DNA from 3 places in the Anaerostipes stercorihominis genome. Region 1 is predicted to be linked to each of the others. Evidence: predicted binding sites of a transcription regulator. Region 1 holds the regulator's gene; each other region holds the start of a gene.
The links. Region 1 encodes Rex, which represses fermentation and respiration genes when NADH is low (regulators of the CRP and FNR family bind a similar motif). Its sites were predicted from a motif close to ATTGTTAANTANTTAACAAT; they were not measured.
Positions count from the first base shown of each region.

Region 1 (4,597 bases):
CTCAATGGAAAGGCGCATGTCAGCGTTATAGTCCATAGGTTTTTCCAGAACTTCGATTTTTTCTAAAGCTTTTTCTCTGCTCTCAGCTCTGCGGATGGATTTCTCCCGATTGAATCGCTTTAATTTCTGGATGACTTCTTGCTGATGTTTTATTTCCTGCTGCTGGTTTTTATATTCTTTCAGCCGAATTGCTTTGATTTGATTTCGTTTTTCAATAAATGCTGTATAGTTTCCATCAAAAAGCATGGATTTACCAAACTCAATTTCCATAACCTTATTGACAATTTTGTCTAGAAAATAGCGGTCATGAGAAACGATGATGACGGCGCCTTTATAATGAGAAAGATAAGTTTCCAGCCATCGAATGGATGCGACATCCAAATGGTTTGTCGGTTCATCCAACAAAAGTACATCTGGATTTTTCAGAAGCAGTTTTCCCAGTGCAACACGCGTTCTTTGTCCGCCGGAAAGGGTGTTGATCTGTTTGTTAAAATCTTCTTCTGAGAATCCAAGACCTTTTAATATTCCGGTGATCTCACTTTTATAGGCAAAGCCATTCATCTGTTCAAATTGGTGGGTAGCCTGCGTGTATTGATTCATTTTTTGTTCCAGGGCATCTCCTGTTAAATCTTTCATCTCCTGCTCATATCTGCGCATTTTTTCATCCAACAAAATAACATCCTTTTTAACAGAAAGCAATTCGTCAAAAATGGTATGATGGAATTGATGTTCCTGATGTTGGGCAAGATAACCGATGGAAGTATCTTTTTTTATAGAAATATTGCCTTCGTCTGCCCCAAGTTCTCCAATTAAAATTTTTAAGAGTGTAGATTTTCCGGCACCGTTATATCCGATAATTGCCAGGCGGTCATTTTCATTTAAATGAAAAGATACATTTTTGAGAACTGGCTTTTCGACAAATGTTTTGCAGAGATTCTGGCATGATAAAATCATAGAAAACTCCTTTCAAAAATAAGATATTACAACGATTTGTTGTAATTGACACTATTTTTCAGAATATCATATTTTTCTCTAAAATAAAAGGCATTTCCTCCGAAAGACTGAAAATCTGTAGAAGTGTTCAAGAAATTTTGGATAGATTCATGGCAGAAAGATTGACAGATATTAGACAATCTTATATAATAGAAACAGAATAAATGTTTGGAGGAATCAGATGGGAAACGCAGATAAGAATATTTCATCCGCAGTTATAAAGCGCCTGCCACGGTATTTTCGCTATCTTGGCGCGTTGAAGGCAAAAAATATCACTAGAATTTCCTCAAAAGAGTTAAGTGAGCAGATGATGGTAACTGCGTCCCAGATTCGTCAGGATTTGAATAATTTTGGAGGATTTGGGCAGCAGGGCTACGGATATAATGTTGACAATTTGTATACAGAGATCGGAAAGATTCTGGGGCTTGATCAGCGCAATGATATGATTATTGTCGGAGCAGGAAATCTTGGGCAGGCTCTTGCCAACTATCAGTCTTTTAATGAAGATTACGGATATAAGGTGATGGCATTGTTTGATGTGAATCCAAAATTGATTGGAATTTCCGTTCGGGGAGTTAAAGTTCTTGATACGGACGAATTGGAGAATTTTATTAAGACCCATGATATTAAAATTGCAGCGCTCACCATTCCGAAGGATCAGGCGCCGGGAATTGCCCGGAAGATGGCGGAATGGGGAATCAAAGGATTTTGGAATTTCGCCCCAATTGATTTGCATCTTCCGGAAAATGTTACGGTGGAGAATGTACATTTGGCAGAAAGCCTGATGACGCTGACTTACAATATTCACAATCGGGAAGAGAGTGAGATGTAAACGATGATCATCGGAATTGGAACGGATCTTGTGGAAATTGAGCGAATCAGAGCAATGCTTTCAAGACAAAGTGGTCTCAAAAGAATTTTTACAACCAAAGAATTAGTTTGTGCAAAGAATAATGCTGCGACTTTAGCCGGCAATTTTGCTGTAAAAGAAGCCGTTTCCAAAGTATTTGGAACCGGCTTTTTCGGTGTAGAACCGTTTGAGATTGAAGTTTTAAGAGACAAGAAAGGCGCGCCGTTTGTGTGCCTTTGTGGACGTGCAAAAGAAATGGCACAAAAACTTGGAATTGAACAAATCCATGTTTCCATTACCAATACGGAAGCATTGGTACAGGCCTTTGTAATAGGAGAACGACAATGAAATATGTATTGAAAAGTCAGGAAATGCAGGATATTGATCGGGAAACCATTCATAAAATTAAAATTCCCGGACTGGTTTTGATGGAGAGGGCCTCCCAAGCTGTAGCTGAGTGTGCAATGTCCTGCGTAAATGGAGATGCCAGAATTTTGGTGATTGCGGGAATTGGAAATAATGGCGGCGATGCATTGGCCACAGCCAGAATTCTTTTGGAACAACAATATTCAGTGGATGTTATGATTGTTGGGAATTTGGAAAAAGCATCGGAGGATCTGAAATTACAGTTGAAAATTTTAGAGAATCTCGGATATCAATTTTTGCGGCAGGCAGAGATTGCTTCTTACGATCTGTTGATTGAAGGAATTTTCGGAGTGGGACTGACAAGAGAAATCAAAGGGGAATATGAAGAGATCATTGAGCAGATCAATGTTTCAGGGAAGAGGGTTCTCTCGATTGATATTCCTTCCGGGATTCATGGGGATACCGGAAAAATTATGGGATGTGCCGTTCGTGCGGATGCTACCGTGACGTTCGGCGGATTCAAGAGAGGTCATTTGCTGTATCCGGGGAGAGATTATTGTGGAGATACAAGATTGGCATCCATCGGTTTTCATGACCAAACGATACAAAAATATGCCACGGCATTTACGCTTGAAAATCCTCGGAATCTCATGCCCAAAAGAGAAAATTATTCCAACAAGGGAACTTACGGAAAGGTACTGGTCATTGCGGGCAATGAAACAATGTCAGGCGCCGCCTGCTTTGCAGCGGAGGCAGTACTTAGAATGGGCGCAGGGCTGGTGAAGGTCTTGTCTCACAGAGAAAACCGCAGAGTACTTCAGACGAGATTGCCGGAATGTCTGTTTGGAGAATATAAAGAAATCAAAGAAGCTTTATCCTGGTGTGATTGTGTTTTGTTTGGACCGGGAATCGGTATTTCGGATGATGCAAAAGAGATGCTTCAATTTCTTTTGGAATACGGGAAAGTACCGCTTGTAATTGATGCCGACGGATTGAATCTGATCAGCCGTTACCGAATGAATCTATCATATGCTCATGGATTGGTGCTGACCCCGCATGTTTTGGAGGCTGCCAGACTTCTCGGAGTAACAAGAGAAGAAATTCAGGAAGATTTTTGCCGGATGGCAGAGCGCATTTCGGAAATTTTTCATGCTACAGCTGTTTTAAAAGACGCCGCAACGGTTGTTGCAGAAGAAGAAAAACGGTTGTATATGAATCAAAGCGGCAATCACGGAATGGCAACCGGAGGCAGCGGAGATGTTTTGGCAGGAATGATTACAGGACTGCTTGGTTCTGGAATGACACCAAATCAGGCAGCTGTGAGAGGCGTATATCTTCATGGTTTGGCGGGAGATGCTGCCAGGGAAGAAAAAGGAGCCTACAGCATGATTGCGTCAGATATTTTAGATCACATAAAGGATGTTACAGGAGGAAGACATGAATCAGTATTATCGAGTGCATGCAGTGATTGACTTGGATGCAATTTGTCATAATATGAGAGAAGTGAAACGAATTGTGGGACCGGAAGTAAAGGTTATGCCGGTGATTAAGGCGGACGGATATGGGCATGGAGCAGTTCCTGTGGCAAGAGCGCTGAATAAGATTGGAGCGGACGCTTTTGCGGTTGCCATTATGGAAGAGGGAATTACACTGCGCAATCATGGCATTCGACAGCCCATTTTGATTTTGGGATACACTTCGGAATATCAGTACAGCTCTATGATTCAATATGATATTGAGCCTACGGTTTTTTGTTTTGAAATGGCAGAGTCCTTGTCAAAGATTGCACAGGCTCTGGGCAAAGATGCCAAAATTCATATTAAAGTTGATACGGGAATGAACCGAATCGGGTTTCAGCCTACCGAAGAGTCGGTACAGATCGTTGAAAAGATTTCGAGACTTCCGAATCTTAAGATTCAAGGTATTTTTACACATTTTGCCTGCGCAGATGAAGCCAATAAAAGTTCAGCTGCAAAACAGGAGGAAAAATTTGATTGGTTTGTAAAAGAACTCTCGGAAAGGGGAGTCGAAATCCCCATAAAACATGTTTCCAACAGCGCAGCGATCATAGATCTTCAAAAGTATCGCAAAGATATGGTGCGGTCTGGAATTATAACGTACGGGCTTTATCCATCCAAAGAAGTATCAAGAAATATACTGGATTTACAGCCGGCAATGTCTTTAAAAACACACATTGTCCATATAAAAGAAGTCGAGGCAGGAGAAGGGATCAGCTATAATTATACTTACGTAACCAGCAGAAGAACCAAAATTGCTACAATTCCCGTAGGATATGCAGACGGATATCCCAGACTTCTCTCTTCCAAAGGCAGGGTGCTGATCCGGGGTCAATATGCACCGATTGTGGGAAGAATTTGTATGGATCAG
Region 1 covers NZ_BAAJCL010000005.1:17,025-21,621, reverse strand. Annotated here, with positions in the region: gene AC27EF_RS06855 (ABC-F family ATP-binding cassette domain-containing protein) at 1-954, opposite strand, end outside; gene AC27EF_RS06850 (redox-sensing transcriptional repressor Rex) at 1,175-1,825, shown strand; gene acpS (holo-ACP synthase) at 1,829-2,191, shown strand; gene AC27EF_RS06840 (NAD(P)H-hydrate dehydratase) at 2,188-3,681, shown strand; gene alr (alanine racemase) at 3,647-4,597, shown strand, end outside.

Region 2 (4,597 bases), on a different contig from region 1:
TCTGCTTTTTTTGCCAGACAAGGCATAATGGAAACCGTAAATAAATTCTCCGGTTTGACTCCGATTTTCTCGGCAAAAATACCTTTCATCACTGCACCAAACATTTGCTGAGGCGATTTTGCAGTAGAAAGTCTTCCCACCATTTCCGGGTACTGGCTTTTGATAAAACGAATCCAGCCCGGGCAGCAGGATGTAAACATCGGATATTCTTCGAGATCCCCTGCTTGTAAACGATTCAGAAACTCCGTTCCCTCCTCCATAATTGTTAAATCTGCAGAAAATGTCGTGTCAAACACGTAGTCCGCTCCCATTCTCCGAAGTGCATCTGCAATTTTCCTGACATCCGCCTCCTGTCTTGTTAATCCCAGTGATTCTCCCCATGCAGTTCTCACCGCCGGCGCTACCTGAACCGCAACCACTTTCTTCGGATCTGCAAGAGCGCGATAAAACTCGTCGGTGTCATCTCTCTCTCTTAATGCTCCTGTCGGACAATGGGTAATACACTGACCGCAAAGCGCACAATCTGCTTCCCGGATTTCACGATTTCCCGAAACCCCAACCGTTGTTCGAGAGCCGGTTCCAATCACATCCCAAATATGCATCCCCTGAACTTTATCACAAATTTGAATGCACCGCATGCATTTCATACATTTATTTGCATCTCGAATCAGAGGATATTTTGTATCCCACTCCTGGAGCGTCAGCTCTTTTTTATATGGATTATCTACAATATTTAAATCATTTGCAATGGCTTGAAGACTGCAGTTCCTGCTTCGGACGCAATTCATGCAATTTCCGTCATGCTGGGACATAATCATAGAAACCGTATCTCTTCGGTTTCTCCGCACTTTGGGACTGTTGGTAAAAATGACCATTCCTTCTTCTGCCACATTATTGCAGGAAGTCACCAGCCGGTTCTGCCCCTGAACTTCCACCACGCAAACACGGCACGCGCCAATCTCGTTGATATCTTTCAAAAAACAAAGTCTCGGAATTGTAATATTTAACAATGCAGCCGCATCCATAATTGTCGTACCTTCCGGCACTGAAACCTTTCTATGGTCGATGGTGATATTTACCATTTCATATCCCTCCCTCCTTTAAAAACGCCAAAGCCAAAGTGGTCGCAGCGCAGACATCTGGATGCCTCCTGACAGGCTTCCCTCTTCGTCATACAATTTTCTACGCCTTCAAAATCAAGAACTCTCTCTCCCGCCTCTCTTTCTGTCAGATTCACTCTTCCACAAGACGGTTTATCTTCGGCTTTCGGTTCCGGAACCAAGACTCCGGAAGTAATTTCATGATGATATCCTAGATATTCGTCAATATTGGCAGCGATTACTTTTCCCGCCGCAATGGCAGAAATTACCGTAGACGGTCCCGTAGCACAGTCCCCGCCGGCAAATACCCCCGGCATCTTATCAAAACCGCCGAATTTTTCCGTGTTGATTCTTCCCCGCTGAACCGGTACTCCGGCTTCCTCAAAGTGCTGATACTCGATATCCTGCCCAATTGCAACAATCAGACACTGACACGGAATCAGCTGATCCTTTTCTCCCGTTGATTTTACACTGGCTCTTCCGTCTTGAATTTCACTAATCATTTGCGGTGTTACCCAAATTCCCTTGACATTGCCATCCTGATCTTTTTCAATTTTGGAAGGCGCCATCAAGGTCCTGATTTCCACTCCTTCCGCTTCTGCTCCGCGGATTTCATCCGGAAGCGCCGTCATATCTGCCACTCTTCTGCGGTAAACGATGCTGACTTTTTTCGCTCCAAGCCGGACTGCGGTGCGTACTGCATCCATCGAAACGTTTCCGCCTCCAATTACTGCAACTTCTTTTCCTTCCAAATGATCCTGTGTACCGTGACCGACATTTCTAAGAAATTGCACTGCCGAAATCACACCCTGTGCATCTTCACCTTCCAAACCTAATTTCTTATCGGTGCTGGCGCCAATGGTAATTAACACAGCATCATATTGTTCCTTCAAATCTGCAATGGAATAGTCTTTTCCGATCACTTTTCCGCAGTCAACCTGTACTCCCGTATCTAAAATTGCCTGAATATCATCATCCAATCGTTCTTTCGGAAGGCGGTAATTTGGAATTCCATAGCGAAGCATTCCACCCAGTTTCGGAAGCATCTCATATACCGTAACCTGATGCCCCATCAGCTGAAGAAAATAGGCGGCGCTTAATCCTCCCGGACCTCCGCCCACAACCGCTACATTTTTTCCGGTAGACGGCGCACATTCCGGCGGTGCCACATATCCCGCCGCATCCGCTGCCATCCGTTTCAAACCTCTGATATTCACTGCATCGTCAATCATATTTCTTCTGCACAAAGCCTCGCAAGGATGTTCACAAATGAATCCGCAGGTTGTCGGAAATGGATTATCCTTCCGAATCAGACGAATGGCGTCCTCATATCTTCCTTCCCGAACCAACGCAATGTATCCCGGAATATCCACTCTTGCCGGACATCGTGATACACACGGAACCGGCTGCTTTAAGGTACTTAAGCAACGGTGATGCAAAATGTGCTCCAGATAATCCTCACGGAATCCAATTACTCCCTTATACACCATATTTGCCGCCTCATAACCAATGGCACAGTCTGCTGATTCCATCACAGACTGTGCCGTCTCCTGAATTAAATCAAGAGTCTTCAAATCTCCTTTCCCATCCAATACATCCGTAATTAAATTTTTTAATTGTCCGAGTCCTACGCGGCACGGCACACATTTTCCACAGCTCTGGGCATGGCAAATCTCCAAAAAGGCTCTGGACATATCAACCGGACATAATCCCGGAGGGCTGGATTCAATTCTTCGCTCCAAATCTTTATACAGTCCCTCAACCACCAGCTGAGCCTGATTCGGAGTCCATAATTCTAAACGACTCATACATTTCCTCCTTTTATACAACGGAGCCATCCGTTCTTATTTTTTCGCAAAGCAAAAATAGAATTTAGTTCTTATTATTATAACTTTCAAAGCTTGGAAACGCAACCGATTTTTGTGCAATTTTAACGTTAATTTCATGACAATCTTTTCAATTTTTGTGCAAAATAACGTTAAAATAATAACAAAGAAAGGGAGACGCCAATCCATCCATTGGCATCTCCCTTTCTTTGTACTCCATAGACTCCTACGCCTCAAACGACACGATGATTCCTCCATCGCATGCATACAGACTACTGACCCCTTTTGTATCAATGATCGACACATCTTCTATATTCAGATTCTTCTTTGCAAGTTCTTTTACATACTCAGCTCTCTGCGGGCAATTACAGTGGGCAATTGCCATAGAATGACCTTCTAAACTTCCGTTCTCCTGAGCTATATGATCTATCATTTTTGCCAAAGCCTTCTTAATTCCGCGGGCCTGCGCCGCTTTCTGTATGACGCCCTCTCTGGTTCCAATCATAACCGGCTTGATGTTCAGTGCGCCTGCAATCGTTGCAGACAGTCTGGAAAGACGTCCGTTTCGTTTCAGCACCTCTAATGTCTCCAGTACAAAATAAGTCCTGAGATCTGTAATATATGTTTCTGTTTTTTCCACCACCTCAGAAAAAGAAAGCCCCTGCTCTGCCAATTCATAAATTTTTCTTGCCGTTAAAAGCTGAGTTGTGGACGCCCCTCTGGAATTGAAAACATGAATGTTCTTTTTTCCATGTTCTTCTTCATAGAGATTTTTCCCCAAGACTGCACTGTTATAGGAACCGCTTAATTCTGCGGATAATGTTACAACATAAATATCATCTGCTTTATGATAAGCGTCCATATAACTTTCCGGTGCGGGACATGCAGATTTCACCTCACCCCTGCTCTGCGCCACTTTCTTTAAAAAAACGTCCTGATCAAACGTCTGATCATCAACAATCTCTTCTCCGTCTACCAACAAAGTCAGAGGAACCCACGAATAACATCCTCTGTCAAAATCTTCTTTCACTAAATCTGTACAGCTGTCGCACACAATATGGAAACTCATGATCGTATCTCCTTTTAAACACTTTCTTATATAGTATTGATTACTACTTATTCTATCATACCCTGATCAAAAAAGAAATACAGAAACTAGGATTCTTTCTCTCCGATCTTGCCTGACCACAAAATTCCCGCCGCAACGGCTGCTATCCCGGTTAAGATTGTGAAAAAATCAACAGAAAACTTTCCAATTTCTGTGAAAATCCCTACAGACGATGCAAAAACCAAACCCAGAATTCCCCAATAAGTCTTTCCACGCTGATGTTCCAATAAATATTCCATCAAAGACGCCGTCCAAATGACCCCTGCCGCCATACCGAGAGCCATCGGTCCGAAAATCAGAATTCCCCGCACCATCCACCAGGAATCCATTTGAAAAAATCCACTGATACAATCTGTCATCTCATTTAAAATCGGCTGATAATATCCCATTACCAATAAAATGGCAGACCCGCTGACTCCAGGAACAACCATAGTCAGCGCAGCCAAAACTCCAATTCCAAACATTTTAAACGCCGTCAAAGCTGCAGGCTCTAACACCACCTTGGTTCCATTGTTTCCCAAAAATGGAAGTCCTGCAATCACTCCGAAAAAAAGAAGAAACAG
Region 2 covers NZ_BAAJCL010000011.1:13,770-18,366, forward strand. Annotated here, with positions in the region: gene AC27EF_RS10135 ([FeFe] hydrogenase, group A) at 1-1,082, opposite strand, end outside; gene AC27EF_RS10140 (NAD(P)-binding protein) at 1,076-2,908, opposite strand; gene AC27EF_RS10145 (DegV family protein) at 3,153-3,995, opposite strand; gene AC27EF_RS10150 (DUF368 domain-containing protein) at 4,082-4,597, opposite strand, start outside.
Region 2: a site for Rex is predicted at 3,075-3,094, ahead of AC27EF_RS10140 (NAD(P)-binding protein). Genes of this name have one in related genera too.

Region 3 (4,597 bases), on a different contig from region 1:
AAAAAATGGATTACGGATGCAGGTGCAGGTCAGATATCGGGATTGATTGTGAATATATTTAATCCGGCTTTGATTATATCCGGCGTTACCGGTGCAGAGGGAAAAGGGGACTGGGAGTTGGTTTTAATGAATTTGCTGATGGCAGTTATTTTATTTCTGATTTTGATTGTACTAAGCCCGGTCTTTGTGAGAGTGCTGGGAGTGAAAGAGAATCAAAAAAACATATATTCTGTTATGTTCATTTTCTCTAACCTGGGATTTATGGGGATTCCGTTGATACAGGAATTATACGGAAAAGGAGCTGTTTTTTATGTAGCGTTGTATACTCTGGTTTATAATGTATTATTTTATACTTACGGAATTTATTTATTTGAAAAGGAAAAAGCTTGTCAGGCGGGAGTTGCAGTCAAAATCTCTTTTCAGTGGAGAAAACTGCAAAATCCGGGAGTGGCTGCCTGTTTATTTTCTCTGATTTTATTTGCATCCGGAATTTCGATTCCGGCGCCGGCAGTGGATTTTTTTGATAATCTGGGAAATGCAGCAGTACCGTTGTCTATGATTATGACCGGAGTATCTTTGGCACAGATGCCTTTTCAAACAGTAGTGACAGATTGGAAAATGTATCGGTTTAGTTTTCTGAAAATGCTGGTCATTCCCGCCGGCGCTGCTCTCATTCTCGGACAGATGAATCTTCCTCCTGTATTGTCGGGAATTATGGTGCTGATGTTTGGAATGCCCAATGGAAGTATGCCTGTGATGCTGGCAGTGGATTATGGTCTGGACAGCTCAATATGCAGTCGAGGGATCGCACTGACAACCCTGCTTTCCCTGATTACCCTGCCAGTTGTGACATACCTGATCTGACAGAAAAAAACGATAAAATTCGATGGATTGTATCTTGACACACCCGACTGCGTGTTATATAATATAAAACTGTGACATAAGAGAGAATACTACCCCAAAGCCCCGGTGGGAGTATTTTATATAGACACATTGATTGAGAGAATTTTAAGGAGGAACACCATGAAAAGTTTTATGGCCAGCCCATCAACAATTGAAAGAGAATGGTATGTAGTTGATGCTACAGGACATACATTAGGACGTTTAGCATCTGAGATTGCAAAAATCTTAAGAGGAAAGAATAAACCGATTTACACACCTCATATGGATGCAGGTGATCATGTGATCGTAGTGAATGCTGATAAGATCAAAGTGACAGGAAAGAAAATGGATCAGAAGATCTATTATCATCATTCAGATTATGTTGGCGGAATGAAAGAGCAGACATTAAAAGAAAAATTAGCTAAGAAACCTGAAGATGTTATTTATCTTGCTGTAAAGGGTATGCTTCCAAAAGGTCCTTTAGGAAGAAAGATGATTAAGAAGCTTCATGTATATGCAGGTCCGGAGCATAAGAATCAGGCTCAGCAGCCGAAAGCATTAGAGATCAAATATTAATTTTAGAAGGAGGACGAAGAAGTGGCTACAGCAAAATATTATGGAACTGGTAGAAGAAAACATAGTGTTGCCAGAGTATATTTAGTACCTGGAACAGGTAAAATCACAATCAATAAGAGAGATATTGATGAATATCTTGGATTAGAGACATTAAAAGTAGTAGTACGTCAGCCATTGGTTGCTACAGATACTCTTGATAAATATGATGTGTTGGTAAATGTTCATGGTGGTGGATTTACAGGACAGGCAGGAGCGATCCGTCATGGTATTTCCAGAGCTTTATTACAGGTAGACGGAGATTTCCGTTTAACACTGAAAAAAGCAGGATTCTTAACAAGAGATCCGAGAATGAAAGAAAGAAAGAAACCGGGTCTCAGAAAAGCACGTCGTGCACCACAGTTCTCTAAACGTTAATGCTGCGTTTCGGAACGTACAATTTCAAAAAGAATTTTCCACTCCTCAGGACTTCGGTTCTGGGGAGCTTTGTTATGTAAACCAGAAAACGAATCTATGAGGAATGGAGAGTCATAGCGTGGATGAAGAGAAAATCAGTGGCATTTTCCTTCTGTGTCTTTCTTTTAACAATAACTGTATTTTGTACACGGACAATTGAGGAATATAATGTGGGAATCTATGGAAAAGTTATAAAATTATAAAAATTTTGTACTTTTCTTTGAGCATTGTAGAGAAAAAGATTTTTTTTTGTTATAATGCAGATAGATAAAAAAATAACAATGTGTTAGGCGCGCATAAAAGGAAGGGTAAACATTATGTACGACAAAACAAGTATCAACAGTTTGAAAAAAGATGTATTGTATCTTGTGGCAAGAATGGCTTTTGCCGGAATTCTGGAAGAGGAGCGGGATTTCATTCCGGAACAGATGATTCCAGGACCGACACCGACATTTCGCTGCTGTATTTACAAAGAACGAGAGATTATTCGTCAGAGAATCCGGCTTGCAGAGGGAAAAGCTCCGGGAGCAGAAGATGATGGAAATATTATTCAAGTCATTAAATCTGCCTGTGCAGACTGTCCGATTTCCAGTTATGTTGTAACAAATAATTGTCAGAATTGTCTTGGAAAAGATTGTATCAAGGCCTGCCGCTTTGGCGCAATTGAAGCCGGAAATAAAAAGTCTGAGATTGACGCAGCAAAATGTAAAGAGTGCGGTATGTGTGCAAAGGCTTGTCCGTATCATGCCATTGCGCATCTGTCCAGACCTTGTAAAGACAGTTGCCCGGTAGATGCAATTTCTTATGATGAATACGGTATTACGGTGATTGATGAAGAAAAATGTATTCGCTGTGGGCAGTGTGCGTTAAAATGTCCGTTTGGTGCAATTGGAACAAAGTCATGGATTGTTGATGTTGTGAATGCGCTGAAAGATGGGAAAAGGGTATATGGAATCTTGGCGCCGGCAACAGAGGGACAGTTTGGAAAAGATATTACCATGGAAAGCTGGAGACAGGCTGTGAAAAAAGTAGGATTTGAGGATCTGGTAGAAGCAGGGCTCGGAGGAGATATGACAACCTGCAGTGAAGCAGAAGAATGGCTGGAAGCCTACAGAGCCGGAGAGAAAAAGACAACATCTTGCTGTCCGGGCTTTGTTAACATGATTCGTAAGCATTATCCGGAATTGGCAGATCAGATTTCCACAACCGTATCTCCAATGTGTGCAGTATCCAGAATGATAAAAGCAAAAGATCCGGAAGCAGTTACTGTATTTATCGGACCATGTGTGGCAAAAAAATCCGAAGTTGCGGATCAGAAGATCGAAGGAAATGCAGACTATGCTTTAAATTACAATGAAATTCAGGCAATTTTCCGTGCAAAAGAGGTTGAGTTGGAACCGGCAGAAAATACATATCAGGATTCCAGTATTTTTGGAAAATTCTATGGAAATTCCGGCGGAGTGACAGATTCTGTTTTAGAGTACCTGAAAGAAACCCAACAGGAAGAGGACATAAAAGTGTGCAAAGCTAACGGAGCAGCAGAATGCAAAAAAGCGTTAATGTTCTTAAAGGCAGGAAGACTTCCGGAAGACTTTATTGAAGGAATGGCATGTGAAGGCGGTTGTGTTGGAGGACCGAGCCGGCATGCAGAAATCATAAAATCCAAAAAAGTTCGTGAAAATCTGATTAAGTCTGCCGATGACCGAAAGATCACAGAGAATTTAAAACGTTATGATATGGATAGTTTTTCTATGCATAGATAATATGGAAAGTAAGATCCGCATTGCATAGTAAAAACAATGCGGGTTCTTTTTTGTACAAAAAACAGTAATGATTCCTGCTAGCGTAATCAGAAAAAATATGTTATAGTGAATTTTAGTTGAAAAAAGATAAACAGTGAAGTTGGAGGTATTGAGATGAAAGATCTTATCATTACAGATACAATTAAATATATTGGTACAGATGATCATGACATTGATTTATTTGAGAGCCAGTACATTGTACCAAATGGTGTGTCTTATAATTCCTATGTGATTTTAGATGAAAAAGTAGCCGTGATGGATACGGTTGATAAAAGAAAAACAGACGAATGGATCGGAAACCTTGAGAATGCTTTGGATGGACGGGCAGTAGATTATATTGTAGTTTCTCATATGGAACCGGATCATGCGTCAAGTCTTCAGGTTCTTGCAGAGAAATATCCTGAGGCGCAGATTGTCGGAAATGCTAAAACGTTCCAGATGATTCCGCAGTTTTTTACTTTTGATCTGGAGGAACGCAAGGTTGTCGTAAAAGAAGGAGATACTTTGTCTCTTGGAGAGCATACGCTTCAGTTTTTCATGGCTCCGATGGTTCACTGGCCGGAAGTTATGGTTGCCTACGAGCAGTCAGAGAAAGTTCTTTTTTCTGCCGACGGATTCGGAAAATTTGGTGCTCTGGATGCTGAGGAAGATTGGGCATGCGAGGCAAGACGTTATTATTTCAATATTTGCGGAAAATATGGAGTCCAGGTACAGGCACTGCTGAAAAAGGCAGCGACGCTGGATATTCAGACGATTTGTCCGCTTCATGGACCGATTTTGAAAGAAAATCTTGGGTACTATATCGGATTGTATGATACGTGGAGCAAATATGAGCCGGAAAATGAAGGAATTTTAGTTGCATACGCCTCCATTCATGGAAATAC
Region 3 covers NZ_BAAJCL010000004.1:36,931-41,527, reverse strand. Annotated here, with positions in the region: gene AC27EF_RS05625 (AEC family transporter) at 1-864, shown strand, start outside; gene rplM (50S ribosomal protein L13) at 1,024-1,458, shown strand; gene rpsI (30S ribosomal protein S9) at 1,480-1,872, shown strand; gene AC27EF_RS05610 (4Fe-4S dicluster domain-containing protein) at 2,229-3,674, shown strand; gene AC27EF_RS05605 (FprA family A-type flavoprotein) at 3,828-4,597, shown strand, end outside.
Region 3: a site for Rex is predicted at 2,175-2,194, ahead of AC27EF_RS05610 (4Fe-4S dicluster domain-containing protein). Genes of this name have one in related genera too.